Regions from separate parts of the Microbacterium sp. BWT-B31 genome, predicted to be linked through region 2. Evidence: predicted binding sites of a transcription regulator. Region 2 holds the regulator's gene; the other holds the start of a gene.

Region 1 (15,724 bases), on a different contig from region 2:
CGCTCGGTGAGCTGGCCGGCCTCGTCGTAGCCGACGTATCCCGGAGGGGCGCCCACCAGGCGCGACACGGTGTGACGCTCGCCGAACTCGCTCATGTCGAAGCGGATGACGGCGGTGTCGTCGTCGAAGAGGCTCGCCGCGAGGGCCTTCGCCAGTTCGGTCTTGCCCACGCCCGTGGGGCCGAGGAACAGGAACGACCCGACCGGCCGGCGCGCGTCGCCCATGCCGGTGCGGTTGCGTCGCACGGCCTTCGCGACGGCGGCCACCGCGTCGTCCTGCCCGATCACGCGATCGTGCAGCTCGGATTCGAGGGTGGCGAGCCGCTCGCGCTCAGTCTCGGTGAGGCGGTTGACCGGGATGCCGGTGGCGCGGCTGATCACGGCAGCGATCTCGGGCTCGCCGACCACCGCGTCGCCACGGGTCGCCGCGCCGGCGGCGGTGGCCTCGTCGAGCCCTGCCTGCACGGCCGCGATCTCGTCGCGGATGCGGGATGCCTCCTCGTAGTGCTCGGCTGAGACGGCGGCGTTCTTGTCGGCCTCGAGGGTCGCCAGGCGCTCGATGAGCGCCGACACGTCGACCGTGACACCGAGCTTCAGCCGCAGACGCGCGCCGGCCTGGTCGATCAGGTCGATCGCCTTGTCGGGCAGCACGCGCTCGGTGAGGTATCGGTCGCTGAGCTCGACGGCGGCGCGCAGGGCCGCGTCGGTGTAGGTCACCGCGTGGTGGTCGGCGTAGGCAGGCGCGAGTCCGCGCAGGATCAGCACGGCGTCTTCGATCGACGGCTCGCCCACCTTGACCGGCTGGAACCGGCGCTCGAGGGCCGGGTCCTTCTCGATCGTGCGGTATTCCTTGAGCGTCGTGGCGCCCACCAGGTGCAGGTCTCCGCGCGCGAGGCGGGGCTTGAGGATGTTGCCCGCGTCCATCGCACCGTCGCCGCCGGCACCGGCGCCCACGACCGTGTGCACCTCGTCGACGAACACGATCAGCTCGCCCTTGAGCGATGCGATCTCGTCCATCGTCTTGGTGAGGCGCTCCTCGAAGTCGCCGCGGTAGCGCGTGCCCGCGAGCATCGCGGCAAGGTCCAGCGCGACGACGCGCTTGCCGCGCAGCTGCTCGGGCACGGCATCGGCCACGATCGCCGCGGCCAGGCCCTCGACGATCGCGGTCTTGCCGACGCCCGCCTCGCCGATGAGCACGGGGTTGTTCTTGGTGCGGCGGCTGAGGATCTCGATGGTCTGCTCGATCTCATCGCCGCGGCCGATGACCGGGTCGAGCTGGCCCGCCTTCGCGAGGGCCGTGAGGTCGGTGCCGAACTTCTCGAGCATGGGGGTGTCGGATGCCGCGTCCGCGGTGTCGTCGACGGGTGCGGCGCTGGGCGCCACAGTCTCGCGCACGCCCTGCGTGAGCGCCTCGGCGGTGACTCCCGCCTCGGCGAGCACGCGACCGGCGGGGGTGTCCTGGGCGAGCACGAGCGCGAAGAAGAGGTGCTCGGGGTCGATGTAGGTCGAGCCGGACGACCGGGCGACCTGGAAGGCGTGAAACAGCGCCCGCTGCACGGAGGCGGTGACGACGGCCCCGTCGACGTCGGCGGCGGGACCGGTCGCGGGCAGCCCCTCGTCGGCGCTGCGCGCGATCGCGCCCGGATCGGCGCCGATCCGGGCGACGGCTTCGCGCACGGGGGCTTCTCCCACGATCACGCGCAGCACGTGCAGGGCGTCGAGCTCCTGCTGGCCGCGGCCCAGTGCGAACTGGCCGGCGCGGCGCAGCAGCTCCTGCGTGCGCGCGCTCAGGAAGCGGCTGAGGTCGATCGAGCGCTGCGCGCGCGCCCGCTCGCCGGCGAGGTACCGCGCCAGGAACTCGTCGAACGAGCCGCCGGTGGGAGTCGTGTCTTCAGGCATCGATGGCCTCCTGCTGAACTTGAGTCAAGGTCTGTCAAGTCTATGAACTTGAGCGACCACGTATCAACTTAAACGGCGAGAGACCGAGGGTATTCCCAGGCACGACGACGGATGTCGCAGCCCCGGCGTAGCTTCGGCGGTGCGACGCGGATCCGGCCCGCCGCACAAGCGATCAGGAGGCAGAGCGATGGACTGGAAGATCGAGCTCATCTACGTCCCGGTGACCGATGTCGATCGGGCCAAGGACTTCTACGTGAAGATCGGCTTTCACGCCGACCACGACCACACGCCGTTCGACGGCCTGCGGTTCGTGCAGCTGACTCCCCCGGGTTCGGCGTGCTCGATCGCCTTCGGCACCGGTCTCGGCGTCGACCTCGAGCCGGGCAGGCAGAACACGATCCAGGTCGTCGTGCCCGACGCCGACGAGGCGCTCGCGCATCTGCGCGGCCTGGGCGTCGAGGCAGACGGCGTCGACGAGCAGGCGTGGGGCCGGTTTGTGAGCTTTCCCGACCCCGACGGCAACCGCTGGACGCTGCAGCAGCTGCCGCCGCGCGACTGAGCGGCAGTTCGTGCTCGCCGCCCGGAAAGGCGAAGGGCCCCCGAGACCGGCTCGTCGTGGGGCCCTTGCGAAGCAGCGGAGCCGCGCCGTTCAGGCCGCGGACCACCCGCCGTCGCTTGCCAGGACGACGCCGTTGACGTTCACGCCGTCGTCCGAGAGCAGAAAGGTGATGGATGCCGCGAGAGCCTCGGCCTCGGCGGCGTCCGGCAGGATCGCCATCGCCTGACGCACGCGCTGGGCGCCGAGCGGCGAGGCGAAGGTCGCCTCGATGTTGGTGATGGTGGCACCGGGAGCGACGGCGTTCACGCGGATGCCGCTCGGGCCGTACATGAACGCGGTCGACTTGGTGATGCCGACCACGGCGTGCTTCGACGCGGTGTAGGCCACCCCCGCGGCCGAGCCGCGCAGCGCCGCCTCGGAGGCCGTGTTGACGATCGAGCCCGCCCCGCGCGCGAGCATCGCGGGGATGACGGCGCGCGAGAGCTTCATCGTGCCTTCGACGTTGACCGAGAACACGCGGTTCCAGACGGCGTCGGTGACCTCGCCGAGCGGGGTCATGTCGTCCATGATGCCCGCGACGTTCGCGAGCGCGTCGATGCGGCCCCCCGCGGCGGCGACGATCTCGGCGATCTTGGCGTCGTCGGTGATGTCGGCGACCATCGTGACGATGTCGGCCTGCGGGTGCTCGGCGGCGAACTCGTCCAGCCGCGCGGCCGACACGTCGACGGCGATGACCCGGCCACCCTCGCGGGCGACGCGGGAGGCCGTCGCGCGACCGATGCCCGAGCCGGCGCCGGTGACGATCACGGTCTTGCCGGTGAACCGGCCCCGGTCGATGCGCTCGACCCACTCGACTGCGGCAACGGCGGGCGCGTCGCCTTCGCCGTCTGCCTCGCCTGCGCCGTCTGCGTCGTCGGCGGCGGGAGCCGCGGGCGCATCGGCCGGAACATCGCCTGCGGCGGCGCGCGCGACGAGCTCGTCGAGCAGCTCCTGCGAGAACTGGCCCTTGCTGAGCTTGACCAGGCGTTTGATGGCCAAGCGGCCGACGGGCTTGAGCACATCGGCGCTCTGGCCGGACTTGGCCAGCAGCTCACGCAGGATGGGGCCACCGGCGGGGTGTGCGAGCCAGGTTTTGATGGAGTCGTCGCCGGTGAGAAGGGGCGTGCTCATGTGTGGGTGTACTCCTTGCTTTCTCATTCTTTTGGAACGTCGAGAAGTCTCTACCGGACATCTTTGTCCGGTTACTACGATAGCACTCATGGCACCGGACGAGATGGTCGAGCCGCCTTCGAAGAAGCCGAATCGCGGGCGCAGCGCAGGACCTGAGAACCGTCGGGCGCTGATCGCGGCCGCCCGCGACGTGTTCGCCGCCGACGGTCTGCACGCCCCGCTCAGCTCGATCGCCAAGCGCGCCGGCGTCGGGCAGGGCAGCCTCTACCGGCACTTTCCCGACCGGCTGTCGCTGGCGATCGCCGTGTTCGACGAGAACCTGGAACAGGTCGCGGCCATCGCGGCGGACGAGGCCACCTCGCTGGACGACCTGTTCGGCATCATCGCCGAACAGGCAGTCGTCTCCACTCCCCTCATCGATCTGATCTGGCAGAGCCAGGGCGACCAGCGCGTCGCCCACGTCGGCGCGACCCTCGCCGACGCCGCGGGCACGGTGCTGGCACGCGATCGCCGCCGCGGCGTCGTCGGCGCACACGTCGACCTCGACGATGTGCTCCTGGCTGTGACGATGCTCGCCGACGCCGTCTCGCGCACCGGCAGCGACGCGCGCACCGCGACGGCGCGGCGCGTCCGCGCGATCCTGCACGCGGCGTTCTCGCCCCGCACCGACAGCGCTCAGCCCTGACGCGACCGTGCGCGACGCCACGGCACGAGTGGCCGCGGCGCACTACCGTGGCCTGGTGACGTTCTCTCTCGACGCGCTGCGCCGGTGGCCCGACCTCGAGGGGCCGGGCCTGCTCGCCTCGGACGCCGCCGACCGCCTGCTGCTCGATGAGTCGGCCGAGGCGCGGGCGGGGCTCTCGCACGGTGACATCGCCGTGATCGGCGACGCGTACGGCGCCCTCACGCTGACCGCGGCGCACGAGACGGCGGCGATCTGCACACCCGCTCCACACAGCGCCGACGCTCGGCGTGGCGCCTCTGGGGGCGCAGGCCCCGCCGCGGCCGCTCGCATCCGGGTGCACCAAGATGCGCTCACCGGCGAGCGGGCGCTGCGTGCCAACGCCGAACGCCTCGGCCTCGACGCCTTCGTTTCGCTGCCGCTCACACCAGAGTCCGTCGCCGGCGCTCGCCTCGTGCTGCTGCGGCTCCCGCGGTCGCTCGACGCCCTGCGCGACATCGCGGGGCTGATCGCCGCGCACGCGGCACCCGAGGTGGTCGTCTTCGCGGGCGGGCGCATCAAGCACATGACCGTCGCGATGAACGACGTGCTGCGCGAGCGCTTCACCACCGTCGACGTCACGCACGCGCGCCAGAAGTCGCGGGTGCTCGTCGCGCGCGGACCGCACGACGGCGCCGATCCGGTGCCCGCGCGGACGACCGTGGACGGCATCGTCGTGTGCGCCTTCGGCGGCGCGTTCGCGGGCGCGGCGATCGACATCGGCACGCGCTTCCTGCTCGCGCACCTGCCGCACGAGATCCCCGAGACGGATGCCGCGATCGACCTCGCGTGCGGAACCGGTGTCGTCGCGGCGGCGCTCGCGCTGCGGCATCCGTCACTGCGCGTCTACGCGACCGACCAGTCGGCCGCAGCTGTCGCGTCCGCCCGCGCGACCGCAGACGCGAACGGGGTCGCAGATCGCGTGGAGGTCGCGCGCGACGACCTGCTCGCGGCCCGCCCCGACGCGAGCGCGTCGTTCATCGCGCTCAACCCGCCGTTCCACGTCGGCGCCGCCGTAGACGACCGCATCGCGCCGCGCCTGTTCGCCGACGCGGCGCGCGTGCTGCGGCCCGGCGGAGAGCTGTGGACGGTGTGGAACTCGCCCCTCGCCTACCGGCCCGCCCTGGAACGCATCGTCGGTCCCACGCGCCAGGTCGCGCGCAACGCCAAGTTCACCGTGACGGTGTCGGTCAGAGGCCACTGAGCCTCGACGGCGACCGCGCGCGTCAGACCCCTGCGACGCGGACCCCGGCGGTCTCACCGGGTTCCTCGAAGCGATCGAGGCGACCTGGCCGGAACCGCCCCGATGCCGATCCGCTCGACACGGCGTTGTGCCGCCATGCCATGATTCTGTCATGGAGACAAACGTCGATCCACTTCGCTACCAGTTGGCGATCGAGTACGTACGTGGCCTGATCCGAGATGGACTCCCGCGGGGCACCCGTCTGCCGACGGAACGCGACCTCGCCGGACGGCTGGCGATCAGCCGCGTCAGCGTGCGGCGCGCCCTCGATGAGCTCGAGGAATCGGGAGAGATCCGCCGCGTGCAGGGGTCGGGAACCTTTGTGGACGGTCCGGCGATCGAGAAGGGGCGCGGCATCGAGTCCTTCACGGCGGAGATGACCGCGATGGGGAGCGTCGCTGGTGCGATCGTGCATTCCGTCGAGGTCAAGTCGGCATCGGCGGATGTCAGCTGGCAGCTCGGCATTTCACCGAGCGAGCCGGTGATCGAGATCCGCCGCGTACGGACGGCCGATGGCATACCGATGAGCTTCGAGATCGATTCCCTTCCGCATAGCCGCGTGCCAGGGCTGGAGAGTTGCGATCTCAGCGGCTCCTTGTACCGCCTGCTCTCAAGCCGGTACTCGGTCGAACTCGCTCGCGTTCAGCAGACTTTTCGCGCAACAACCCTCGATCCTTCGGACGCCGAACTGCTTTCGGTCGCACCGTACAGCGCTGCGCTGTCGGTCCATCACGTCGCATACGAGACCACGGGCAGCCCCATCTACGTGTCCGAGTCGTTGTACAGAGGGGATCGCTACAGCCTCACCATCGACGTGCCGAGTGTGGAAGCGTAGTTCCATGATTGGTCGCTAAAGGGTATGCTCAAAGCGTGCCGAATCCTCACCAAATGTCTTGCGGGGCGCTGGTGGTCTCCTGCCAGGCGCCGCGCGGCAGCGCGATCGATGTTCCTCTGACGATCGCTGCGATAGCCGAGGAGACCGTAGCCGGCGGGGCCGAGGGTCTTCGCATAGAAGGCGTGGATGACATCGCCGCGGTGCGCCGGGCACTCCCACACACGCCGATCATCGGTCTGCTCAAGCAGCTTCGGCACGGCCCGCGGCCGCTGATCACCATCGATCAGCGCGCGTGCGATGACACCGCCCTGGCCGGTGCCGACATGATCGCGCTGGATGCCTCGATCGAGGCGCACCCGCATCCCGATGATGTTCGCCGACTGATCGATCACGTCCACCGTGTCCTCGAATTGCCCGTCATGGCGGACGTGTCCACCCTTGAAGAAGCCCAACGTGCGCGCGACAGCGGCGCGGACTGGGTGGGCACGACGCTGTCCGGCTATACGCCCTACACCCGAGCCGACGACTCCCACGCCCCGGATCTCGCGCTGCTGCGAGACATGATCGCCCTCGGCATCCCGGCCGTGCTCGAAGGTCATGTCAGCACCCCCGCGGACGTTGCCGAAGCACGACTGCTCGGCGCACGCGTGATCGTCGTCGGCACCGCGGTGACGAACCCTCGGGCCATCACCGCCGCCCTCAACGCGCAGTGGCGCGGCGCCCGGCTCGGCGCGCCGCTGGATGCCGCTCCGTGACGACTCGTCTGGCTGACCGGCGACGCACCGCCAGCATCGACGTCGGGCAGACCGGGGTGCGCCTGAGAGCATCGGACGGACGCACCTCGTCGATGCCGGCCCCAAGCCACTGCGCGAACATCGACGCGATGCGCGGCCTGCTCGCAGAGCTTCGCGGCCACTGGGTGCGTGAGTGGGGCGACTGGATCCCACCGGATTGCGTGGGTGCGGGACTCACCGGAGAGTTCCCGACCGAGCAGCGACTGCTGATCGGCGAGGCGATCAGTGCCCTGCTGCACTGCGAGACAGTCGTGATGGCGCATGACTCCGTCGCCGCATACCTCGGCGCCCTCGGATCGGGCCCCGGCACGGTCACGATGTGCGGCACGGGGTCGGTGACGCTGTGCTGGAGCGGAACGGACCGCCCGCGACGTTTCGATGGCTTGGGAGAACTGGGCGACTGGGGTGGTGGGCGTTCGATCTCACGGGCGGGACTGCGCGCCGCGGTTCGCGCCCTGGATGGCGTCGGACCCGATACTGCGCTCACTTCGGCGTTCTCCTCCCGCTGGGACTCGCCGGCACACCTCGCTGACGGGTTGCTGGCTCGGAACGAGGACGCGATGCGATCGGCCGATGATTTCACTCGCGACGTGGTCGTGTGCGCAGCGGCGGGCGATCGCATCGCGGCATCCATCATCGAGCAGGCCGCGATCACGGCGGCCCAGACGACGGTCGCGGCGGTGACGTACTGCAATGGCCGACGGGTCGCCTCTCTCGGCGGACTCTTCACCGCCTCCGAACTCTTCCACTCCGCCTGGCACGATGCCGTCACGCGCGCGGTTCCCGACGCGGTGATCGTCGCACCGCTCGGGAACGCGCTGGATGGCGCGCAGCGGATGCTGTCGCTGACGCGGCAAGAGTGCGAATCGTGGGACGTCACCCGGTACGAGCGCACATCCCGCGAGCGCGCTGAGCAGACATCATCGTGAGACGGTGCCGATAGGCCGCATGGTCACGGCCACGGGATCTCGGCCGACGGATGGAAGGACCACCCGTCCCGCTCCCAGGATGCTCGATGTCTGCCGACCCGGCCGGCGAAATCGGTCCACGAGTGAGACTGCGCGCTGGCCCAGGCGACCTCGGCAAGCGCCGGAAGACGAGGAAGCAGCATCTCGTCGATCTCGGACCGGGTGCTGACGGTCTCGGTCCACAGGGCGGCTTCGACACCGAGGATCGCCTCCTCGCCGACCCCCGCGAGCACGTCGGCGGGGTTCCACTCATATGCCTGTCGCACCCCGACCGGACCTGCCCAGTCGAGGCCACGCGGATACTCCTGGTCGTACTTCATGTCGAAGTAGGCACGGTTCCCCGGCGAGAGAATCAGGCGTGCCCCATCGGTCAATGAAGACACGAAATCGTCGGAGTCGACGCGGCTGTCCCAGTAATGCACGACCACGTCGGCGGGAAGGCCTGCGCGCGCGGCCTCTTGCCAGCCAACCGGCGTCTTGCCGACCGCAGCGATAGCGGTATAGGCGCATTGCACGAGTTGCCCGTAATCGTCTGCGCAGAGACGATCTACCTCATCGCCGCCGAAGTGAATGTACGGCCCCGGCGTGATCAGGGCCATCTCGGTGAAGACGTCCGTGATGAACGCCTGCACGTGAGCGTTGTCGGGTGCGAGGGTGCTGAAGCCGCCCTTCACGCCGGTGTAGGGCGCGGCGGCACGGCCGTGGGAGTTCAGCACCGGATAGGCAGTGAGGGCAGCATTCGTATGGCCCGGAACATCGATCTCGGGCACGACGGTGATGAACAGTCGCGCGGCGTACTCCACGATCTCGGCGTAGTCGGCCTTCGTGTAGCATCCGCCGACGCCACCTCCGACTTGCGTCGCCGAACCGATCACCTGCAGGTCTGGCCACGAATCGATCGCGATCCGCCAGCCCTGGTCGTCAGACAGATGCAGGTGCAGCACATTGAGCTTGTACCTCGCCGCCATGTCGATGACGTGCTTCACGACGTCCACATCGAAGAAGTGCCGCGATACGTCGAGCATGATCCCTCGCCATGAGAAGCGCGGAATGTCGCTGATGGTGACCGCCGGCAGGCTGGCACGCCCCGTGCTTTGATCGAGCAGCTGCACAATCGTCTGCGTCGCCATGCCGAGCCCGGCAGGCCGGTGCGCTGTGACGCGGATGCCTGTCGGTTCGATGGTCAGCTCGTACCCCTCGACACCGAGGTCGGACCTGTCGGCGAGTCGGTACTCGATCGAGGGCCCGGCAGCGCTTGTCTCCCCGAACCGAATCCCCGTGCTCCGCTCGATCAGAGACGCCAACGTCTCGGCTGCCTGCGCCGCGCGGCCCTCGGCCCGCACCGTGCAATCGCCGGTCAGCTCGAAAGCCCCCGAACCGCGGGTGAGGGATGTCGGGGTCGGGATGAGATCGATCGGGATGTTCATGGTGGCCTTTCGTCCAGGTCCGGGAGCGTGTGAGGTTGTCAGGCCAGATACTCGGCGCGAAGCGCGTGCATTCTGCCGACGCTGCTGTCGAGTCCGCCCGGCCGATTGCGCGCAGCCCAGAGGAGTTCGTACTCCTCGGCGATCTCGCCGATGTCTGCGGCGAGCGCGCCGCGTGCGCCCTGCTCCATTGCGGCGATGGCACGCATGCAGGCGTGCGCCTGCAGTCGCGTGGTCAGTTGCAGCTCACGCTGCACGAGTGCAGAATCCTCTCGCGCCATCTGCATGGTCGGAATGCGCGCGGCGATGTCTGCGGCGATGTCTGCGGCAGCGCGCAGGTCGGCGACAGAAGGGATGCTGCCGCGCATCGGAATCACGCCTGCTCTGATCTGCTCAAGCCCGTACCGCAGGTATTGCCCGAGAATCGTCGAATCATTCGTGCGAGCGGGAAGACCGTCGGCGACCGTGCCAAGCTCCCAGGCGATCCTGCCCGATGCGCCGCTGTCGTCGCGGAACACGTGTTCGCTGACTGCCTGGGGAACGTCCTCGGTCTGTACGGCCGCAAGATTCCAGGCGCAGGCCGCGCCCATGGTGATCGCCGTCCAACTGATCGGCAGGAACTGGCGGTGCCCGTCCGACCCCCAATCGGTGATCAGGTATCCGACCGCGCCGTTCTCCAGACCCGTCCGCGCAGCCTCCCTGAGATTGGCGGCGGCGTTCACGCTCCGCCCGCCGATGCTGCCCCAGGTGGAGGTGCCGGGACACACGTAGAACGGCACCCCTGCTGCGGCCAGATTGGCGGTGCGTTCCGCGAAGGGATGCCCCGCTTCATAGCCCCATTCGAGCACTGTGATGCCTTCGGCCAGGCCTGCGACCAGCTCGGGGCTGCCGGTGACGACATCCCCCCAGATCTGCATGGAGTGCCCCAGGCCATCAACGACGTCGGCGAGCCGGTTGACGAAGTCGAGGTACACGCGCTCCCAGCCCAGCTTCTGCGTGGCGGCGTGACTGCGACCGTTCGCGGTGAAGAATGCCTCAGCGAGGAAGCCGGTGGGGTCGCTCACGATGTCGTAGGGCTCGTCGCATCCGACATTGATGCGCCGGCTGGTGAAGTTCGGCAGCAGTTCTTCATAGATGCCGCGCAGGAAGGTGAGCGATGCGTCATCGGTCGGGCACAGCGTCGTGCCGTACGGCACCGGTGCAGCTGGATGTATCTGCGGAGCCTTGGGCCCCAGCGGGGGGGCGCCGTTGGGGAGCTCACCGAGGTGGTGGTAGCCGGGGTGAATGAGCCACCGCTCCATGTGTCCGAGCGAGTTCTGGTTCGGCACGAGCTCGATGAAGCGCTCTCGGCAATACTCCTCCAGTTCACGAATCTCGGAGCCGGTCAGTGCTGACGACCCTTGCCAGACCGCACCATGGTCCTGGTAGGCGAAGGTGTGCTCGGTATAGAGCTGCAGTTCGTTGAGCTTCCAATCGGCGGCAAGATCGATGATCGACTTGAGCGTCTCGAGCGTCGGAACCTTGTCTCGACTGATATCGAGCATGAGTCCACGCGCCGGGAAGTCTGGCCAGTCTTCGACCGCTGCATGAGGGAGATCTCGGCCATGCATCCGCAGGAGCTGCGCCAGCGTCGTGAGCGCATAGCTGACACCGGCCGCGGTTCGAGCTGTGATCTCGATGCGCCCATCCGTGGTCTTGAGGGCGTACTCCTGCGGAGAATGACGGGCGGCGCCGACAACCATGACGCCGATCAGGAGACCCGAGCCGACTTCGTCACCCGAGCCCTCCAGCCGAATGCCGACGGCATCCAGCAGTCGCTCGACGCAGTCTCGTACGCGCCCGCTCTGCACACGGTCGAGGCCGACGACATGCAGCGTCGCGCTGGCGGCGATCGTCGTGCGCCCTCCGAGCGTTTCGACAGACTTCGGTGCGGGGTGGATGCCGAGGACGCTCACGGGAGGCTCTCCGTTCCCACCAGATCGGCGGTCGGGTGGTCCGGCTCGGCGCGGCGCGGCTGCAGCGTGGCGAGACCGTGCTCGATCGCCGCGGCCTCAACCCGCTCGGGGTAGTGGCAGGCGACCCGATGGCCGTCGCCTTGATCGCGCAGCTGCGGGGTGTCGTCGCGGCAGAGCTGGGTGGCCATCGGGCATCGCGGGGCGAACGGGCATCCTGCCGTCGGGAATGCGCCGACGTGCTCGTCGACGATGGGGAGCAGACGCGTCCGAGTGCGGTTCTTCTCGGGATCGGAGGTGGGAATGGCTGTGAGCAGCATGAGTGTGTACGGATGCCGGGGAGAGCCGATGACGTCTTCGGTCTTGCCGATCTCCACGAACCGCCCGTTGTACATCACGGCGACTCTCTCGCCCTCGGCGAAATAGCGCGCCACACCGAAGTCGTGGGTGATGAACACGGTGGCGACACCGGATTCACGCTGCAACTGCTTGATCGTCTTGAGGATATCGACCCGCAACGACACATCGACCATCGAGGTGGCCTCGTCGGCCACCAGCACCCCGGGGGCGACGGAGAGCGCACGGGCCACCACGATCCGCTGCCGTTGCCCGCCGCTGAGTTGATGCGGGTATTTCTCGAGGTAGGTGGAACCTGGCGTCAGACCGACCGCCTCCAGCGCCCGCTCCAGGCGCTCGCGCCGCTCGGCCTGGTTCTTGCCGATCCGATGCACCCGAAACGGCCCGGACAGGCTCTGCCAGATCGTGCGCACCGGGTTGAGCGCCGCGTACGGGTCCTGGTGAATCAGCTGCACCTGCAGGCTGAGTCGATTCCGTTCGCGACCGCGCAGCTTCCCCAGGGCGGTGCCGTTGATGCGCACTTCGCCGGATGTCGGCTCCAGCACGTCTGCGATCATCTTGCCGACCGTGCTCTTGCCGCATCCGCTCTCGCCGACGATCGCCAGGGACTGCCCCGCTTCCAGGGAGAAGGAGATCGAGTTCACGGCGTTGACCACACCGCCCTTCCCGCGGCGGGAGGGATACGACTTCTTGAGGTCGACCACGTCCAGTGCGGCAGTCATCTTTCACTCCTGTTGTGCTCGGCGAGGGGGAGCTCGGACGCGACGAAGCAGGCCACCTGGCCGTGTTCCCGGTAGGGCAGCAGCGGCGGTTCGGCCACAGCGCAGTCGGGTCTTGCCATCGCGCAACGCGGCATGAAGCGGCATCCACCCGGCAGCTCACGTAGGTCTGGCGGCCGCCCCGGAATGGAGCGCAGATCGGCCGGCTCTCGATCGATCGACGGAATCGCCGACATCAGTGCGCGGGTGTAAGGATGGGCCGGAGCCCGGAAGACATCGCCGACCGTGCCGGTTTCGGCCACCGTTCCCGCGTACATGACAGCCACGCGGTCGGCGAGTTCGGCGACAACCGACATGTCGTGGGTGACGAACACCATCGAGATGGCCAGCTCAGATTGAATCTTGCGGAGGTTGTCGATGATCAGCGCCTGACTGATCACATCGAGCGCGGTCGTCGGCTCGTCGAGGATCAGCAGCTTCGGGCTGAGCAGCAGGCCCAGCATCAGCACCACCCGCTGCTTCATTCCGCCGGAGAGCTCGTGGGGGAATGCTCTCAGCACGCGATCCGGATCCAGTCCGACGAGGTCGCAGAGGTCACCAAGGCGTCGCCGCACCGCGGTGCGATCCGATTTCTGACCGTGCGACTCAAGCACAAGTGCGACCTGGTCGGCGATATTCAGCACCGGGTTGAGCGTGCTCTGCGCCCCCTGGAAGGCGATGGCGGTCTGTTCCCAGCGGAACGCCGCCAGTTCCTTCGGCCGCAGCTTCAGCACGTCTCCGACGCCGTCGAAATGGATGCTTCCGCCCGAGATGCGGTTCGGCGCCTCGATCATGCGCAGGATCGACATCGCGAGCGTGCTCTTGCCGCATCCGCTCTCGCCGACCAACCCGAGGATTTCGTTCTTGTTGACCGTCAGACTGACCTGGTCCAGCGCTCTGGTGTTTCCCGAACGCGAGTGATAGTCGACGCTGAGCTCATGGATCTGCATCAGTGGTTCTGTCATGAGATTCCTCACGCTGCTCGAAGTCTCGGGTTGAAGATCTCGTCGAGGAACCGAAGCAGCAGCACTGCTCCCAGCTGCAGGACGAGTATGGCCAGGACCGGAGCCAGCACGTAGCCGATCGAGGCGACGGAGTAGATCGCCCCGGTCTGCGAGTAGGCCAGGTTCAGCATGACTCCCCAGTTCTCGCTGCGGATCGGCAGCACTCCGAGGAAGAACAGGCCCACCTGTGCGTAGATCGCGCCCGTCACTCCGAGCATGAGGTTCATGACGATGTACGGCATCAGGTTCGGTGTGACTTCGCGCAGCACAATGTAGCCGCCGCTGAGGCGGAGCGAACGGGCCGCCTCGAGATATTCGCGCTCACGCAGCGACAGCACCTGGGAGCGGATGGCTCGCGCCAGCCCGCCCCACGATGTCACCGCCAGCACTGCGGCGATCATGAACGAGTTCGACAGCGGGAAGAAGGCGGCGATCAGAATCAGCAGTGGGAACCCGGGCAGGATGATGACCGTATCCGTGATGCGCATGAGCACCGTGTCGGTCCACCCGCGGAAGTATCCCGCCGCCAGGCCGACGCTGCAGCCGACGACCACGATCAGCACCGCGGTGAGAATCGCCACCTCCATGACCGGTCGCGTACCGATCACGATGAGCTCGAAGATGTCTCGCCCGATGTGGTCGGTGCCGAAGATGTGTGAGCCAGACGGCGGTGCATAGCTCTCGGCCGGATCGCCCTGCCGAGCGTTGGGGAACATGGACGGCCCCAGGACGGCCATCACCAGGTAGACCATGATGATGACCAGCCCGACGACACTGCCCGGATTGCGCCGCAACCCGTGCCAGATGAAACTGCTCCTGCGAAGCTGTGCGTTCATCGGATCCTCGGGTCCAATCGCGAGTACAGGCTGTCGGTGATCACGTTCGCGATGATCACCGATGTCGTCAGCAGCAGGAAGCACCCCATCATCAGCGGAGCATCCCGCGAACTCGTGGCGTCGATGAACAGGCGACCGAGCCCGGGGTAATTGAACACGGTCTCGACGAACACAGCGCCGCCGAACACCGCCCCGAGAGCCAGTCCGAACACGGTGAACATCGGCAGCATCGCGTTTCTCGCCACGTACGATCCGATGATCGTTCGGTCTTTGATGGCCATCGCGCGTGCGGCCATGATGTAGTCCTCACCGAGCACCCCGACGGTGCTCGCCTTCATGGTCAGCACCCACCCGGCGAAGGAACTGATGACGATCGACAGAATCGGCAGCACCCCGAAGTAGAGCACGCTCAGCAGGAACGGCAGGTTGAATCCCGGGTCGGTCGACGACGAGTAGGCACCGCCGGCCGGGAAGAGCGGGAGCACGATCGCCAACAGGAAGAACAGCACGATGGCGGTCAGGTATTGCGGGATCCCGTTGAGCAGGGATGCTCCGAGCGTGATTATCCGATCGAGCCGGCGTCCGCGCCGGTACGCGGAGATCGCACCGAGCGCGGCGCCGATCGCGAAGCTGAGCAGCAGCCCCGTCGACGCGATGAAGACGGTCCACGGGACAGCCTGCGCGATGAGCATCGCGACCGGCTGCCCGCTGTTGGTGACCGAGATCCCCAGGTTGCCCTGACTCAGCCCGATCATGTAATCGACGAACTGCTGCACGGGCGAGGCGTCCAGGTTGTAGCCGAACAGCGCGGCCGCCTGGCGTTGTGCGTCGACCTCGCTCACCCCCCGCTGCATGAGCTCACCGACCATCTGCGTCTGCGGGTTGCCGGGCATCGCCTTGATCAAGAAGAAGGTGAGCGTGGCCACCGCGAACACCTGCACAAGACCCACTGCGAGGCGGGCAATGATTCTCTTCATTCCACGCTCACCTTCTCCATGTCGTCGCTGCCTACGGGTGAATCAGGAAGACGGCTTGAGACCGGCTACCGTGACCATCAGCGGAGCCATGCCGCTGTCGGCGATGATGTTCGGATCCCACAGGGGGCTGCTCTCATCGGGCCATCCCTCCCAGCGGGATGTCGAGTAGAACGCTGCGTAGAACTTGTTGTAGAAGAGGTCGATCACCGGAAGCGTCTGGTTGAACGC
Region 2 (15,724 bases):
ACGGCGACCATCGCCTCCACCGTGTCGTTGATGCGCGTCTGCACGACTCGGGCCCCGAGCAGGTCGCCGCGGTCGGCGCGTGCCCGCAGGGACCGGAAGAGGTCGATCTGCAGGCCCACTGTGGTGCCGATCGCGGCGCGGGCGCCCAGCGCACGGACAGCGAGATACAGCTCGTCGAATCCGTTGATGAGCGCGAGGCGGGGATGGCGGTGCATGAGGCGCTCGGCGCCGAACAGATTCTGCGAGGTGTGCTTGATGCCGACGACCTGCGGCAGTTCGAGAATGCTCTCGAATCCTCCGTCGGCGACGTCACGTCCCGTGAACTGAGGGATGTTGTACAGGACGAAGGGCAGGTCGACGGCGTCGATCACCGCACGGAAGTGGGCGACCACGTCATCTGTGGAGTACTTGTAGTACAGCGGGGGGATCATCGAGATCGCCGCAGCACCGGCTTGGGCTGCGGCATCCGCGATCTCGATCGACTCTCGGGTCGACATCGCGCCCACATGCACGTACACGGGGATGCGCCCGGCCGCCGCGCTGGAGGCGGCCGCAGCCAGTTGCGCCCGTTCCTGAGCCGACATCAGCACGCCCTCACCGGTGGAGCCGCCGATGTAGACCCCCTCGACGCCACGGGCGATGTCGGCCTCGACGAGGGATTCGAGCGCCGCAAGGTCGAGGCTCTCATCGGCCCGCATCGGGGTCGGCTCGGCGGCGATCAGGCGATCACCGATGACGTCGCTCACCATGCGGTCCACCCGCCGTCCACGACGAGGTTCGCGCCCGTCATGTATCGCGACGCGTCCGACGCGAGAAAGACCAGCGCTCCGTTGTACTCATCGGCCTCGGCCATGCGGCCGATCGGGATGCGTGCGGTGTAGTTCGCCTGGAACTTCGCGTCCTGCGTGTCACGCCGCACGCCGGACGGGGTGAGGGTGTTCACGCGGATTCCCGCACGGCCCCAGTAGGTCGCGCAGTAGCGGGTGAGGTTGTACAGACCGGACTTCGCCGCCGAGTACGCGACCGGCTTGATGAACGGGACGCCGGTGTCCTCGGCCTTGTACGCGTAGATGTCCTGAACGGGCGAGACCATGCCGTAGATCGATCCGATGTTGATGATCGATCCCTCCGAACCCGCATCGCGCATGCGCCGGCCGACGGCCTGGGTGACCAGGAAGGTCCCCACGAGGTTCGTCTCGACGACCTCGCGAAAGACATCTGCGGGAAAGAGCTCGAACGGGCCGGAGACCTCCGGCGGGGCGCTGGGCTGGGTGTCGATGCCGGCGTTGTTCACGAGGATCGTCGGCACGCCCCAGGTCTCGACCACGAGGTCGAGTCCGCGTTCGACGCTCGTCTGGTCGGTGATGTCCATCGTCACGGCGAGCAGGCGGTCCGCGCCGTCCTGGATCCCCACACGCTGCGCGGCGTCGGGCACCGCGCTGCGGGAGGTCACCGCGACGCGTGCGCCGCGAGCGTGCAGCGCCTTCACGAACTCGGTGCCGATCTGACCGAACCCGCCGGTGACGATGGCGACATGGCCCGCGACCGAGAAGAGCGGGTCGAATGCCTCGGACATGAGGATCTCCTTCTGTTGTGTGATCAGCCCTTGACAGAGCCGGCGGTCAGACCCGAGACGATTCCACGCTGCGCCCACAGGAAGAAGACGACCGCGGGCAGTGCGAACAGCAGGGCGCAGAGCATGACGACGTTCATCGGCGTGTAGAACTGGCCCAGGAAGGACGCCAGTCCGACAGAGGCGGGCCAGATCGCCGAGTCCGAGATGAACGTGTTCGCGAACATGAACTCGTTCCAGGCGTCGAAGAACGCGATGACCGCGGCGGCGGCGATGCTCGGCTTCACCAGCGGCAGCACGATCGTGAACAGGATCCGCAGGCGCGACGCCCCGTCTATTCGCGCTGACTCTTCGATCTCGTAGGGGATCTTGTCGATGCCGCTCTTGATGATGAACATGCTCACGGGCATGACGAATGCCGTGTCGGCGAGCACGAGTCCCCAGTGGCTGTTGAGAAGGCCGGCACCAGCGAAGACCGCGTAGAGCGGCACGATGATGAGCGCTTCAGGGAGCATCTGCGTGCTGAAGAAGATGAAGCCGGCCACGCCGCGTCCGTGGAAGCGGTAGCGGCTCAGCGCGTAGGCGGCCATGATCGCAAGCACCAGGCTCAGGATCGTCGTTCCCGCGGCGATCACCAACGAGTTGCCGAGCCAGCGCAGGATCGGCACCTCGGTGAGGACGTCGCCCCACTGCCCGATGTTGCGCAGTTCGGGAAGCAGCGGCTGCGGGCTGCGGTACAGAGACTCCTCGGTGCCCAGGGAGGTTGCCAGCATCCAGTAGACGGGGAATCCAGCGAAGACGACCAGCAGCGTGATCAGGATCGCTTTGCCGAGGCTGTTCAGGCGCCCGGCGAAGCCGCGAGCACGTGGACGCTGAGTCGAGATGCGTTCGGTCGTCATCGCTGGTTCTCCTGACGTTCCTGGATCTGCTCGACGATGAAGTAGACCACCGTGACCAGCAGGGACAGCACCAGGCCGAGAGCTCCGATCGCTGCGGCGCGACCGAGGTTCTGGTCCTGGAAGGCGGTGCGGTACACGTTCACGACGAGGGTGTTGGTCGCGTCGAGCGGTCCGCCGCCGGTGATGAGGAAGATGATCTCGAAGCGGCGGATCGACCAGATCGTCATGAGAAGCGTGATGACGCGGATGGTCGGCATGATGTGCGGCAGCGTGACGGCTCGGAACGACTGCAGGCGGGTCGCGCCGTCTACCCAGCTCGCCTCGCGCAGTTCCTGCGGCACGCTCTGCAGCGCGCTCAGCATCACGAGCATGACGAGCGGCGTCAGCTTCCAGACCGTCGCGAGCACGACCGAGAACAGGCCGTACCTCGGATCGATCAGCCAGCCGTGCTGCCCGAGACCGAGCGCCATGGTGGTGCGGTTGAGGATGCCCTGCTCGTTGTTGTAGATCCACACGAAGATCAGGGCCGCAGCGACGGTGGGCACCGCCCACGGGATGGTGGCGATGGCTCGGACGATGGCGCGCCCGCGGAACGCCTTGTTGAGGAGGATGGCCCCGCCGGTCCCGATGCCCACCGAGAAGACGACGCTGAACAACGTGTACAGCAGCGTGGTGACCACGGAAGCCCAGAACCTGTCGCTGCTGAGCAGGTACTCGTAGTTCTCAAGCCCCACCGGACGTCCACCCGAGGGGTTGACCAGCTTCGTCGCGGTGAACGACAGCAGCACGCCGCGGATGAGGGGGAAGACCGTGAAGACGGCCAGGTAGGCGATCGCGGGGAAGAGGAAGAAGTACGCTCCGTTGCGCTCCAGGAAGCGCGAGAAGCGACCGGGGGCGCGGGGCTCGCGAGGAGGCGGCGTCTCACGCACCTGATCCGCGAACCTGTCGATGGTGTTCGTGGCCATCATGGTCCTTTCGACGGGGCGCGTGGGCCGGGCAGCGCCCGGCCCACGCGATGTCAGCCGAGTTCCGACTCGAGCGCGGTCTGCACGTCGGCGAGCGTCTTTGCCACGTCGCCGCCGTTGACCCGGAGGCCTTCGATCGCCGTCAGCACCTCGCGCCAGATCACCTTGCTGTCAGTCTCGAAGCCCTCGACCAGCGTCGACCGCGACGTCTTGGCCGCTTCGAGGAACTGCGTGGCCCACGGATTGGCCGCGAGGAACTCGGCGTCGGGCTCGACGTCGGTCGCCATCGCCGAGGCGCCCAGACCGGCGCGCACGGCGGTCTGGCCTTCCTCACCGAGAACCCAGCGCACGAAGTCCTTCGCCGCCTCCTTGTTGTCGCTGGCCGCGTTCACCGCGATGATCAGCTGCGAGTTGGAGCCGGCGAACTCCATCGGAAGCGGCGCCGCACCCAGGTTCTGACCGGTGATGATGTTGTCCGGGTTGCTCGTGAGCGTCGTGGCCACACCCGAGTTCTCGAACAGCATGCCGACCTGCCCCTGCCCGAACTTCGCGCGGAACGTCGATGCGTCGTCGCCGATGGGTGCCACGCCCGAGGCGAACGTCTCGAGGAACGCCTCGACCGCCTCGACGTTCTTCGGGTTCGCGATGGTCAGCTTCTCGCCGTCGCTGAGCTCACCGCCGAACCCGTAGATCCAGTTCGCCATCTCGAGCGTCCAGCCGTCGAGCTCGGCGGTCTGGTGCCGACCGGCCCAGCCGGGGATGCCCTTGGCGTCGGTGATCGCCTTGGCGGTGGTGAGGAACTCGTCGAAGGTCGTGGGAACTTCGAGACCGAGTTCGGCGAAGAGGTCCTTGTTGTAGATGACCGTGTTGTAGGTGGGGCGCTCCCAGTTGAAGCCGTACTGCGTGTCGAGGAAGTAGCCGGCCTCGTTCGTGTTGTTGAGCGAGTCGCCCAGTTCCTCGGCGATGTCATCGAGCGGCTCGAGAACTCCCGCGTCGGCCAGTGCCACGAACTGGCTGTCCTGCAGCACCATGACGTCAGGGCCGCCGCCGGCGCCGAGCTCCGTGCTGAGCTTATCGGCGTAGTTGGCGAACGGGATCTCGACCTTGGTCAGCGAGACATCTCCATTCGGACCGGTGTAGTCCTTGACGGCATCCCAGAGGATGGGGCCTTTGCCGTCCTCGAGGAACTGCCAGTTCGAGAACGTGAGTTCTGCACCCGCCGCCTCTTGCGTCTCACCGGCCTCGGTGCCGTTGGCGCATGCCGTCAGCGCGAGAGCGGCGACCGCGGTCACACCCACGAACTGAAGCCCACGCGCCGTCCGGTGAGAACGCTGTGCTTTGCCCTTGAACAACATCATCGTCATACTCCTCGTCACACATCTCTTGTGTGCCAGTCGGGGGGTTCACGATCCGACCACGGATCTGAAACCGATTTCAGACAGAACTTACCCACGACCCGTCTCGGTGTCAAATTCCGCTCAGCATGCGTCCAGCAGCTCACGCAATCCCGCGATTTCCCGGCGGTGTGTACGACGCGTGTCACGTCGAAATCGATTCCAGAAACCTGCTGTCGATCGGCGGACAAGCAGGCATGCCGGGTAGCCGCCCGCGAAGGAACGGCTCCCGCCGCGAAGACGCTTCGGGTGCAGGGAGCGACCGCGAGCTGCGGCGGATGCGGGCCGGCCTCAGTCCTTGTCAGGCTCGACCGGCCGCCGAGGACGCCACGGGCGCGGCATGCGCTCGGCGGGGCGTCTCAGCCGGCGTCGGATCCGTCGGGGGCGGTCTCGGGCTCCCCGCTGAGCGTACGTGGCCGCCACACGACCACCTCGGTCGCGCGCCGCACGCGCGTGCCGTGGCGAAGGCGCACGACCGCGCCGGTCGTGCCCGCGGCGAACACGCGCGCGCCGGGACGGTTGTCGAGCTCGGCGCGCACGCGCTGCTCGAGTTCGCTCACCTGGCGATGCAGCGTCCGCACGCGCTCTTCGAGTTCGAGGATGCGCGTGATCGCCGGCAGTCCGATGCCGTCGGCCGACATGCGCGCGACCTCTCGCAGCTGCTTGACATGGCGCAGCGAGTACCGCCGCGATCCGCCCTGCGTGCGCGCGGGCACGACCAGTCCCAGCCGGTCGTACTGGCGCAGGGTCTGCGGGTGCATGCCGGAAAGCTCGGCCGCGGCCGCGATCGCGAAGATCGGCGCGTCCTCGTCGATCTCGTGCGGCTCAGTCATCGGTGCTCACCACCCCGCCCCGGCGTGAAGACAGGAGATCTCGCGTCTGCAGGACGCCTGGCGCGAGATCGTCCTGCGTTCGCTGAGATCTCCTGTTCTCGTGCATGTCAGCCCCGGGCCTTGCTCATCAGGTCGGCGCGCGGGTTCTCCTTCGGCTCCAGGTCGTGGAACCGCTCGAGCGCTTCGCGCGCGGCGTCGTCGAGGTGCGACGGCACGGCGACCTGCACCTCGGCGAGGAGGTCGCCGGTGCCCTTCTGGGTCGCCACGCCCCGGCCCTTCACGCGCAGCACACGCCCCGAGGGGGTTCCCGGCGCGACCCGCAGTTTGACGGGGTCGCCGCCGAGTGTCGGGACCTCGATGGTCGCGCCGAGCGCGGCCTCGGTGAAGGTCACCGGCACGATGACGCGAAGGTTGAGCCCTTCACGCGTGAACACCGGATGCGGGCGCACGGTGATCGCCACGACGATGTCACCCTGCTCGCCGCCGTCGGGTGACGGCCGGCCACGGCCGCGCAGCCGGATCTTCTGACCGTCGGCGACGCCGGCGGGGATCTTCACCTTGAACGGCCGGCCGTCCTCGCCCTGCAGGGTGATCGTCTCGCCCTTGGTCGCGGTGATGAAGTCGATCGTCGTGCGCGCGGTGACGTCGGCGCCCCGCGTCGGCCCGCCGAAGCCGCGGAAGCCGCCCGTGGGCTGACCGAACCGGCCGGAGCCGAATCCGCCGGGCTGCTGCCCGAACATCGAGAAGATGTCGTCGAAGTCCTCGGTGCCGTTGTATCGCGCGCCGCGGCCCTGCTGGAACGCCGAGAACACGTCCTCGAAGCCGCCTGCGCCCTGGCCGCCCGCGGTGAAGCGGGCGCCCGAGCCCATGGCGCGGATCTGGTCGTACTCCTTGCGCTGCTCCGGGTCCGAGAGCACCGAGTACGCCTCGCTGATCTCTTTGAACTTCGCCTCAGCCGCGGCATCGCCCTGATTGCTGTCAGGGTGGTACTTGCGGGCGAGCTTGCGGTAGGTCTTCTTCAGGTCGGCGTCGCTGACGTCCTTCGACACGCCGAGGGTCTGGTAGAAGTCCTTGTCGAACCAGTCCTGACTGGCCATACTCTCCCCCGGCCTAGTCGGCCGGCACCGCCACGACGACCTTCGCCGGGCGCAGTTCGATCACGCCCAGGCGGTAGCCCACCTCGACGACCTCGAGCACGGTGGCCTCGGCCACGCCGGGGGTCGGCGCCTGGAAGATCGCCTCGTGCCGCTGCGGGTCGAACGTCTCGCCGGCTTCGCCGTACGCGACCAGGCCCATGCGCTCGGCCACGCCGCGCAGCTTCTCGGCGATGACCGCGAACGGCGTGCCCTCTTCGAGGTCGCCGTGCTTCTCGGCGCGGTCGAGGTCGTCGAGCACCGGCAGCAGGCCCTTCGCGACCGCGCCCTGCGCGCGCTCGATCTCGACCTCTCGCTGCTCCTCGGTGCGACGCCGGTAGTTCGCGTACTCGGCCTGCAGGCGCTTGAGGTCGCCCAGCAGCTGCGATTCGAGATCGGCGATCACGGCGTCCTCGGCCGCGGCATCCGCGTTCTGCGTCGTGCCCAGGATGTCGTCGACGGTCAGCTCGTCGCCGTCATCGGCCGCATCCGGGGTGGACGGGTCGGCGGGCTGCGCCGACCCGTCCTGCGGACGGACCTCGTCGTCGCCTTCGCCGGCCGGGCCGGCCGAAGGGTCTGCGTCCTTCTTCGCCATGGGTTACTTCTTCTCGTCCTCGTCATCGACGACCTCGGCGTCGATGACGTCCTCGTCGGAGCCGGTCTCACCCGAGCCCGCTTCGCCCGAGGACGCGCCGGCCGGGGCATCCTGAGCCTGCTGCGCCTGCGACGACGCGTAGATCGCCTCGCCCAGCTTGCCCTGGCTCGCGTTGAGCTTGTCGAACGCGGTCTTCACCGCGTCGTCGTCGTCGCCCGCGAGCGCCGTCTTGAGCGCGTCGACGTCGCCCTGGACCTCGTTCTTGACATCGTCGGGAAGCTTGTCGTCGTTCTCTTTGATGAGCTTCTCGATCGAGTACGACAGGGTCTCGGCCTGGTTGCGGGTCTCGGCGGACTCGCGGCGCTTCTTGTCTTCGGCGGCGTGCTCCTCGGCCTCGCGCACCATGCGCTCGATGTCGTCCTTGGGCAGCGACGAGCCGCCCGTGATCGTCATCGACTGCTCCTTGCCGGTGCCCTTGTCCTTCGCCGAGACGTGCACGATGCCGTTCGCGTCGATGTCGAAGGTGACCTCGACCTGCGGGATGCCGCGCGGAGCCGGCGCGATGCCGGTCAGCTCGAACGTGCCCAGCGGCTTGTTGTCGCGCGTGAACTCGCGCTCGCCCTGGAAGACCTGGATCGCGACCGACGGCTGGTTGTCGTCGGCGGTGGTGAAGGTCTCGGAGCGCTTGGTCGGGATGGCCGTGTTGCGCTCGATGAGCTTGGTCATGATGCCGCCCTTGGTCTCGATGCCGAGGCTCAGGGGGGTCACGTCGATGAGCAGGACGTCCTTGCGCTCGCCCTTGAGGACACCGGCCTGGAGGGCCGCACCCACGGCGACGACCTCGTCGGGGTTGACGCCCTTGTTGGGCTCCTGGCCGCCGGTCTCGCGCTTGACGAGCTCCGACACCGCGGGCATGCGGGTCGATCCGCCGACGAGCACGACGTGGTCGATGTCGCTCACCTTGATGCCCGCCTCGCGGATCACGTCTTCGAAGGGCTTCTTCGTGCGGTCCAGGAGGTCTTTGGTGAGGTCTTCGAACTTCGCGCGCGTGATCGTCTCGGAGAGCGACACGGGGCCGGAGTCCGTCAGCGACAGGTAGGGCAGGTTGACCGACGTCGAGGTCGACGACGAGAGCTCCTTCTTCGCCTGCTCGGCGGCCTCCTTGAGGCGCTGCAGCGCGATCTTGTCGCCCGACACGTCGACGCCCGTGGTGTCCTTGAACTGCTTGATCAGGTAGTCGACCAGGCGCTGGTCCCAGTCGTCGCCGCCGAGGCGGTTGTCACCGGCGGTCGCTCGCACCTGGATGGTCGAGAAGTCGTCGTCCTTGCCCACCTCGAGCAGAGACACGTCGAACGTGCCGCCGCCGAGGTCGAAGACGAGGATGAGCTCGTCTTCCTTGCCCTTGTCGAGGCCGTACGCGAGGGCGGCCGCGGTCGGCTCGTTGATGATGCGCAGGACGTTCAGGCCAGCGATCTCGCCGGCCTCTTTCGTGGCCTGGCGCTCGGCGTCGTTGAAGTACGCGGGGACCGTGATGACGGCATCGGTCACCGTGTCGCCCAGGTACTGCTCGGCGTCGCGCTTGAGCTTCTGCAGGATGCGCGCCGAGATCTCTTGCGGCGTGTAGGCCTTGCCGTCGATGGACTGGGTCTTCCAGTCGGTGCCCATGTGGCGCTTGACCGAGGTCAGGGTGCGGTCGACGTTGGTGACGGCCTGGCGCTTGGCGGTCTCGCCGACCAGCACCTCGCCGTCCTTGGTGAACGCGACGACCGAGGGGGTCGTGCGGAAGCCCTCGGCGTTCGCGATGACCTTGGGCTCGCCGCCCTCGAGGACGCTCACGACGGAGTTCGTCGTCCCGAGGTCGATTCCAACAGCACGTGCCATGTGTTCTCTCCTTCTTGTGGGCGGGGCGGATGCCGCCACCCGGGCCTCATCGGTATGAAAGTCGGCTCGCGACCCGGGTTGAGTCGCGATGACTCAAGGGTAGACGCGGCATCCGACCTTGTCAAGTGAACTTGATACGAGCTGGCTCAAGTTTTGATCCGGCATGGCTCATGAGGTCTTCTCGGGATGGGCGTGCGCAGAGCCGGTTCGGCGTGCTCTCGGCGCACCACAGCCAGCGGCGTTCGCTCAGGACGCCGCGGCCCGCGCCCGGGCGTTGCGCGCCGCCTGCACGCGGCGCGTCCACGCGGTGAAGCCCTTCGCGTCGGGAATGCGGGCGAGGAAGGGCCCCACGATGATCGTGATGAAGACGTACGCGGTCGCCAGGGCGGCGAGCGAGCCGTTGAGACCGGTCGAGACCGCGAGCCCCGCGATAACGATCGAGAACTCGCCCCGCGGCACGAGCGCAAAGCCCGCACGCCAGCGGCCGGCCTCGCCGATGCCGGCCTTGCGCGCGGACAGGTAGCCGGTGAGGATCTTGGTCGCCGTCGTCACCACGCCGAGCACGACGGCCGGGATCAGCATCGGCACGAGGTCGGCGGGGTCGGTGGACAGGCCGAAGAAGAGGAAGAACACCGACGCGAACAGGTCGCGCAGCGGAGTCAGCACGCGCTCGGCGTGCTCGGCCGCAGGACCCGAGATCGCGATGCCCACCAGGAATGCGCCCACCGCCGCAGACACGTTCGCCTGCGCGGCGATGCCGGCGACCAGGAGCGTCAGCCCGAGCGCCGACAGCAGCAGCACCTCGGCCTCTTTCGACCACACGAGCTTCGAGACCAGGCGCCCGTGCCGCAGCGCCACGAACAGGATCACGAGCACCGCGACCAGCGCGATGAGCACCGCGGCGGTGCCGCGCGCAAGATCCATGTGCAGCAGCAGCGCCACCATGATCGGCAGGTAGAACGCCATCGCGAGGTCCTCGATCACGAGGATGGCCAGCACGACCGGGGTCTCGCGGTTCGACAGGCGCCCGAGGTCCTGGAGCATCTTCGCGATGACGCCCGACGACGACGCCCACGTGATGCCCGCCATCACGACGGCGCTGATCGGCCCCCAACCGAGCAGCAGCGCGATCGCGGCGCCCGGGACCGCGTTGAGCACCATGTCGAGGAATCCGGCCGTCTTGGACGTGCGCAGGTTGCCGACGAGCTCGCTCGCGTTGTACTCCAGACCGAGCATGACCAGCAGCAGGATGACGCCGATCTCGGCGCCGATCTCGATGAACTCGCCGCCCGCCGAGAAGGGGAAGATGCCTCCCTCGCCGAAGGCCAGTCCCCCGATGAGGATGAGCGGAATCGGCGAGATGCCCAGGCGCGAGGACAGCCGCCCGAGCAGACCGATGCCGAACAGCAGGATGCCGAGTTCGATCAGCGCGACGGCATCCTCATCCATGTGCGGGGGCTTCTCCGCCGATGATGCGCACGAGCTTGTCGAGTCCCTCGCGGGTGCCCACGACGATGAGCGCGTCGCCCGCCCCGAGGAGGTCGGCCGGCTCGGGAGAGGGGACGACACCGGCGTCGCGCACGATCGCCACGATCGAGCATCGCGTGAGCGTGCGCGCGCGCGTGTCGCCCATCGGGTGGCCGACGAACGGCGAGTCCGCGCGCACCGGGATCTGCTCCATGAACAGCCCCGCGATGTGGTCGCGGAGCCCCGCGACCTGCGTGAGGATCAGCGACCCTCCGAGCACTTCCGACAGCGCTGTCGCCTCGTCGTCGGTGAGCTCGATCGACTCGTCCGCGCGGTCGGGGTCGTCCTCGTCCGAGATCGCGAGCACGCGCCCGCCGTCGCGCATGTTGACCACCGAGAGCCGTCGACCCTCGTCGGTGAGGATGTCGTGACGCACCCCGATGCCGGGCAACTCGGCCCGCTCCACGTGAACTGGCATGCGAACATCATGGCATCCGCTGGTCCGGGGGTAGCCTTGGCTCGCACCGCAACGTCGCGGCGCGGCATCCGCCACCGCACCGGATGCCGACACCGGTCGTTCACCGAAGGAACCTAGCGTGACGAACATGGAACCCGATCCGTCCGCCGCCCCCGTCGTCTCGCCCGTGCCCGCACCGCCGGCCGCCGCGAACACGCTCGCCCTCGCCGCGATCGGGGAGGTGTTCGAGAACGCGGGCTCCGAGACGCCGGTCCCCCGCAAGCAGGTGATCTCGTGGGCGTTCTGGGACTGGGCGACACAGCCGTTCAACTCGGTGATCCTCACCTTCGTGTTCGCGTCGCTGTACCTGGTGTCGGCGAACTTCCTGCCCGACGCCATCGCCGCCCTGCCCGACGATGACCCGGTCAAGGATCGCGCGCTCGCCGACCTGTCGAGCGGCTACAGCCTGGCGACCACGCTCGCGGGCTTCCTGATCCTGCTGATCGCGCCCGTGCTGGGGCAGACGGCCGACCGCTCGGGCCGCAAGAAGCGCTGGCTGCTGGTGTTCACGGTGCTGCTCGCACTCGTGCAGTTCTCGCTGTTCTTCGCACAGGCCGACCCGGCGTTCTTCTGGTACGGCGCTCTCGTGCTGTCGGTGGGCGCCGTCGTGAGCGAGATCGCGGGCGTGAACTACAACGCGATGCTCGTGCAGGTGTCCACGCCCAAGACGATCGGCCGCGTCAGCGGGCTCGGATGGGGTCTCGGCTACATCGGCGGCATCGTCGCGCTCACCCTCGTGGTCGTGCTGACCCAGCTCGGCTGGTTCGGCATGGACACCTCGAACGGCATGGCCTACCGGGTGATCGCGGTCGGCTGCGCGGTGTGGACGATCCTGTTCTCACTGCCGCTCTTCTTCAACGTGCCCGAGGCCCCGCCCGCCGTCGGCCACGGCGAGAAGGTCGGGTTCTTCCGCGCGTACGTGGTGCTCGTGAAGGACATCGTGGCGCTCTACAAGGTGCACCGCCCGACGTTCTGGTTCCTCCTCGCCAGCGCCGTGTACCGCGACGGGCTGGCGGGTGTCTTCGCGTTCGGCGGCATCCTCGCCGCGGTCGCGTTCCGCTTCTCGAGCAACGAGGTGCTCATCTTCGCGATCGCCGCGAACGTGGTCGCGGGGCTGTCGACGATCCTCGCCGGACGAGCCGACGGCCGCTTCGGCGCTCGCAACGTGATCATCACCGCGCTCGTGGGCCTCATCGTGATGGCGCTCGCGGTGTTCTTCCTGCACGACACCGGCAAGCTCGTCTTCTGGATCGGCGGACTCGTGCTGTCGGCGTTCGTGGGCCCCGCGCAGGCGGCGAGCCGGTCGCTGCTGGCGCGCGTGACGCCGGCGGGCATGCAGGGCGAGATCTTCGGCCTCTACGCGACCACCGGGCGCGTCGCCAGCTTCCTCTCGCCGACGCTGTGGACGCTCGCGATCCTGTGGTTCGGCTCGACGATCTGGGGGGTGCTCGGCATCGCGATCGTGCTCGCCGTGGGCCTGGGACTGCTGCTGCTGGTGCGTTTCCCACAGCACGTGCGGGGGTAATCGGCAGGCTCGCTATCGTTTTGCGTATGTACAACGACTACTCCGCCTTCGCCGGGCTCGGCATCGGCATCTTCATCTTCGGCATCGTGCTCTACCTCGCGGTTCTGGCACTCGTTCTGTGGATCGGCTATCTCCTCATGCGCACTGCGGTCAAGAACGGAGTGCTGCTCGCGATGCGCCAGAGCGGCCAGCAGTTCCCCCCGACCTATCGGCCGCCGCAGCAGGGCGGCCCGACCTACCCGGGCGCACCCGGCGCCTGAATCCGTCGCACAGCGACCCCCGCGGCCTGAGCCTCGGGGGTCGCTGTCGTTCGAGTGCCCTCGGCATCCGCCCCGATGGCTCCGTCCGGCATGCGGTCAGCGCGGCCAGGCCTCGGCGAGCTTCGTCAACAGCCGCGCGAGCTCGGCACGCTCGGCATCCGTGAAGCCGCGCAGCGCGCTGTCGACCGCCTCGCGCCGCTCACCGCGAAAGCCCGTCACGATCGCGCGCCCCGCGTCGGTGAGCGCGACGCGCGTGCGCCGGGCATCGTCGGGATCGGCCTCGCGGCGCACGAACCCCAGTTCGACGCTCTGCTGCACGAGCCGCGAGGCCCGCGGCTGATCGACCCCGATCGCGTCGGCGATCTCGCCGACGGAGAGAGGGTCGGATGCCGCCACCAGCGCCTCGAGCAGGCGCAGCCGCGCGGGGCCGCCCATGCGCCCGGCCATCGCCCACGGCGAGACTCCGCGCCCGCGATGCGGGCCGCCGTGCGGGCCGCCGTGGGGGCCGCCGTGCATCCAGGGCGGGCCGCCGAAGTGCCCCTGATCGCCGTGTCGCGGGTCGTGTTCGCGGTCGTGTTCGCGGTCGTGTTCGCGTTCGCGCGAGGGATCTTCGGAGTCCCACGGGGGTCGGGGCATCCGGCGCCCGCGCAGCCTCGCGAGGGCTGCGGCGATCGCGTCGACGGGGTCGGAGGCGGGAGTCGGCATGCTCTCACGATACATGTCGCTTGACATGTATCCATATCCATGTCACACTACAACTACATGCGATATGACATGCAAAGTCCCACGGGCGATCCCGCCCGACGCGGACTCCCCACGAACTCCGCCGCCCCGTGCGGCAATCGAAAGGACCACTCATGAACATCGAGAACGAGAACAACGACACCCCGGCGCCCGAGGAAGGCGCCATCCCCACCGACCGTCGCCCGCTCGGCTTCTGGCTGCGCGCCGTCGACGGTCTGATCACGCGCGCGTTCGCCGAGGCGTTCGCCGGCGAGGGCGTCACCCGACGCGACTGGATGGTGCTGAACGTGCTGTCCGGCGACGTCGACGCACCGGCGCTCCGCGATCGCCTCGCCCGCAAGGGCAAGCGCCTGCGCGACCTCGAGGACCGGGGCTGGGTCGACCAGCAGGGCGACGGCACCTGGGTGCTGACCGACGAGGGCCGCGCCGCGAAAGAGCGCCTCGGCGCCGTCGTCGACGGCATCCGTCAGCGCGTCGCGGGCGCCGTCCCGCCCGAGCACTACGCGACCACGATCGCCTCGCTCGAGGCCATCGCGCGCGAGCTCGGGTGGAACCCCGAGTCAGGCGCCGAGCGCGGCCCGTGGGGTCGGCGCTTCGGCCGCGGTCGCCGGTTCAGCCCGAGCTTCGGCCCCTCCGGCCGCGGGCTGCGTCCCGAATTCCGCCCCGGCTTCGGCCCGGGCTTCGCGCCGGGTTTCGCGCAGTGGGCCGAGAACGGTCGCGGCTGCGGCGAGGGCTGGGGCGCCTACAGCGAACGCCACAGCGACGGATGCCGCGGCCACGGCGCCCACGCGCACGGCCACGGGCGTTCACACCACGGGCACGGCCACGACCACCGCGACCAGCACGGCCACGGGCACGGCGACCACGCCGAGCACGCGTACGAGCGCGGCTTCGACGCCGGCTACGCGCGCGGAGCCGCCGAACGCTGAGACGGCGGGCGCGGCCGAGCCGCGGCATCCGTCTCGAGAACAGGAAGGTCGGCCGACGTCAGGATGAGTCCGCTCAGAACGTCCTGCGTTCAGCCGCCTCACCTGTTCTCGGCGCCCGACGAGGGCACCGGCCGGTGCCCTCGTCAGCGTCGCGTCTGCTCGGAGCCCGACAGGCGCTGCGCGAGGTAGATCGGCACGATCGAGACGACCACGAGCACGACGGCGATCACCGACACGATCGGCGCCTGGTTCGGGCGGAACATGTTGTTCAGGATGAAGATCGGCAGCGTCGTGACCCCCGAACCCGCCGTGAAGGTCGTCACGATGATCTCGTCGAAGCTCAGGGCGAACGCGAGCAGCCCTCCGGCCAGCAGCGCCGACCGCAGCTGCGGGAACGTGACCAGGCGGAAGGTCGTCCACACGCCCGCACCGAGGTCGGCCGAGGCCTCTTCAAGGTTCGTGCCGGTGCGGCGCAGCCGCGCGATGACGTTGTTGAACACCGTCACGATGCAGAACGTCGCATGCGCGATCACGACCGTCCAGATCGACAGCGGCACGCCCAGGATCGTGCGGAAGAAGTTGTTCAGCGCGATGCCGGTGATGATGCCCGGCAGCGCGATCGGCAGAATGATCAGCAGCGAGACCGAGTCGCGCCCGAAGAAGTCGAACCGCTGCAGCGCGAACGAGATGAGCGTGCCCAGCACGAGCGCTACCACGGTCGCGACGAGCGCGACCTGCACGCTCGTGAGCACCGCCTCGATCGCGCCGGTGCTCTGGAACGCCTTTACCCACCATTCAAGGGTGAAGCCGGGCGGCGGCCACGTGAGCGACGTCGACGTCGAGAACGAATTGACGAGCACGACGAACAGGGGCACGTAGACGGCCAGCAGAATGAGGCCGGTGACGATCGCGAGCACCACGCGCGCCGAGGTTCCGAGTCGCATGTGCGCCGCCTAGAGGTTGTTCAGGGCACCCGTGCGGCGCACGAGCGCGAGGTAGCCGAAGATGA

What was found. Region 2 encodes HspR, which represses chaperone genes until heat shock. Its sites were predicted from a motif close to AAGTTGAGTCNNNNNGACTCAACTT; they were not measured.
Region 1: AB1K54_RS03125 (ATP-dependent Clp protease ATP-binding subunit) is a predicted target of HspR. The motif match lies at 1,915-1,939, and genes of this name have one in related genera.

Annotation. Positions count from the first base shown of each region.
Region 1 covers NZ_JBFECU010000002.1:82,646-98,369, reverse strand. The annotation lists gene AB1K54_RS03125 (ATP-dependent Clp protease ATP-binding subunit) at 1-1,898, opposite strand, end outside; gene AB1K54_RS03120 (VOC family protein) at 2,086-2,457, shown strand; gene AB1K54_RS03115 (SDR family NAD(P)-dependent oxidoreductase) at 2,548-3,627, opposite strand; gene AB1K54_RS03110 (TetR/AcrR family transcriptional regulator) at 3,716-4,312, shown strand; gene AB1K54_RS03105 (class I SAM-dependent methyltransferase) at 4,368-5,552, shown strand; gene AB1K54_RS03100 (GntR family transcriptional regulator) at 5,704-6,426, shown strand; gene AB1K54_RS03095 (N-acetylmannosamine-6-phosphate 2-epimerase) at 6,462-7,181, shown strand; gene AB1K54_RS03090 (N-acetylglucosamine kinase) at 7,178-8,149, shown strand; gene AB1K54_RS03085 (beta-N-acetylhexosaminidase) at 8,173-9,615, opposite strand; gene AB1K54_RS03080 (family 20 glycosylhydrolase) at 9,654-11,567, opposite strand; gene AB1K54_RS03075 (ABC transporter ATP-binding protein) at 11,564-12,643, opposite strand; gene AB1K54_RS03070 (ABC transporter ATP-binding protein) at 12,640-13,644, opposite strand; gene AB1K54_RS03065 (ABC transporter permease) at 13,653-14,519, opposite strand; gene AB1K54_RS03060 (ABC transporter permease) at 14,516-15,496, opposite strand; gene AB1K54_RS03055 (ABC transporter substrate-binding protein) at 15,539-15,724, opposite strand, start outside.
Region 2 covers NZ_JBFECU010000007.1:162,269-177,992, reverse strand. The annotation lists gene AB1K54_RS09695 (dihydrodipicolinate synthase family protein) at 1-746, opposite strand, end outside; gene AB1K54_RS09690 (SDR family oxidoreductase) at 743-1,576, opposite strand; gene AB1K54_RS09685 (carbohydrate ABC transporter permease) at 1,600-2,472, opposite strand; gene AB1K54_RS09680 (carbohydrate ABC transporter permease) at 2,469-3,437, opposite strand; gene AB1K54_RS09675 (ABC transporter substrate-binding protein) at 3,491-4,735, opposite strand; gene AB1K54_RS09670 (heat shock protein transcriptional repressor HspR) at 5,191-5,664, opposite strand; gene AB1K54_RS09665 (DnaJ C-terminal domain-containing protein) at 5,772-6,761, opposite strand; gene AB1K54_RS09660 (nucleotide exchange factor GrpE) at 6,775-7,392, opposite strand; gene dnaK (molecular chaperone DnaK) at 7,396-9,273, opposite strand; gene AB1K54_RS09650 (cation:proton antiporter) at 9,520-10,722, opposite strand; gene AB1K54_RS09645 (cation:proton antiporter regulatory subunit) at 10,715-11,218, opposite strand; gene AB1K54_RS09640 (MFS transporter) at 11,346-12,782, shown strand; gene AB1K54_RS09635 (hypothetical protein) at 12,809-13,042, shown strand; gene AB1K54_RS09630 (MarR family winged helix-turn-helix transcriptional regulator) at 13,139-13,747, opposite strand; gene AB1K54_RS09625 (MarR family winged helix-turn-helix transcriptional regulator) at 13,900-14,715, shown strand; gene AB1K54_RS09620 (ABC transporter permease) at 14,859-15,659, opposite strand; gene AB1K54_RS09615 (ABC transporter permease) at 15,669-15,724, opposite strand, start outside.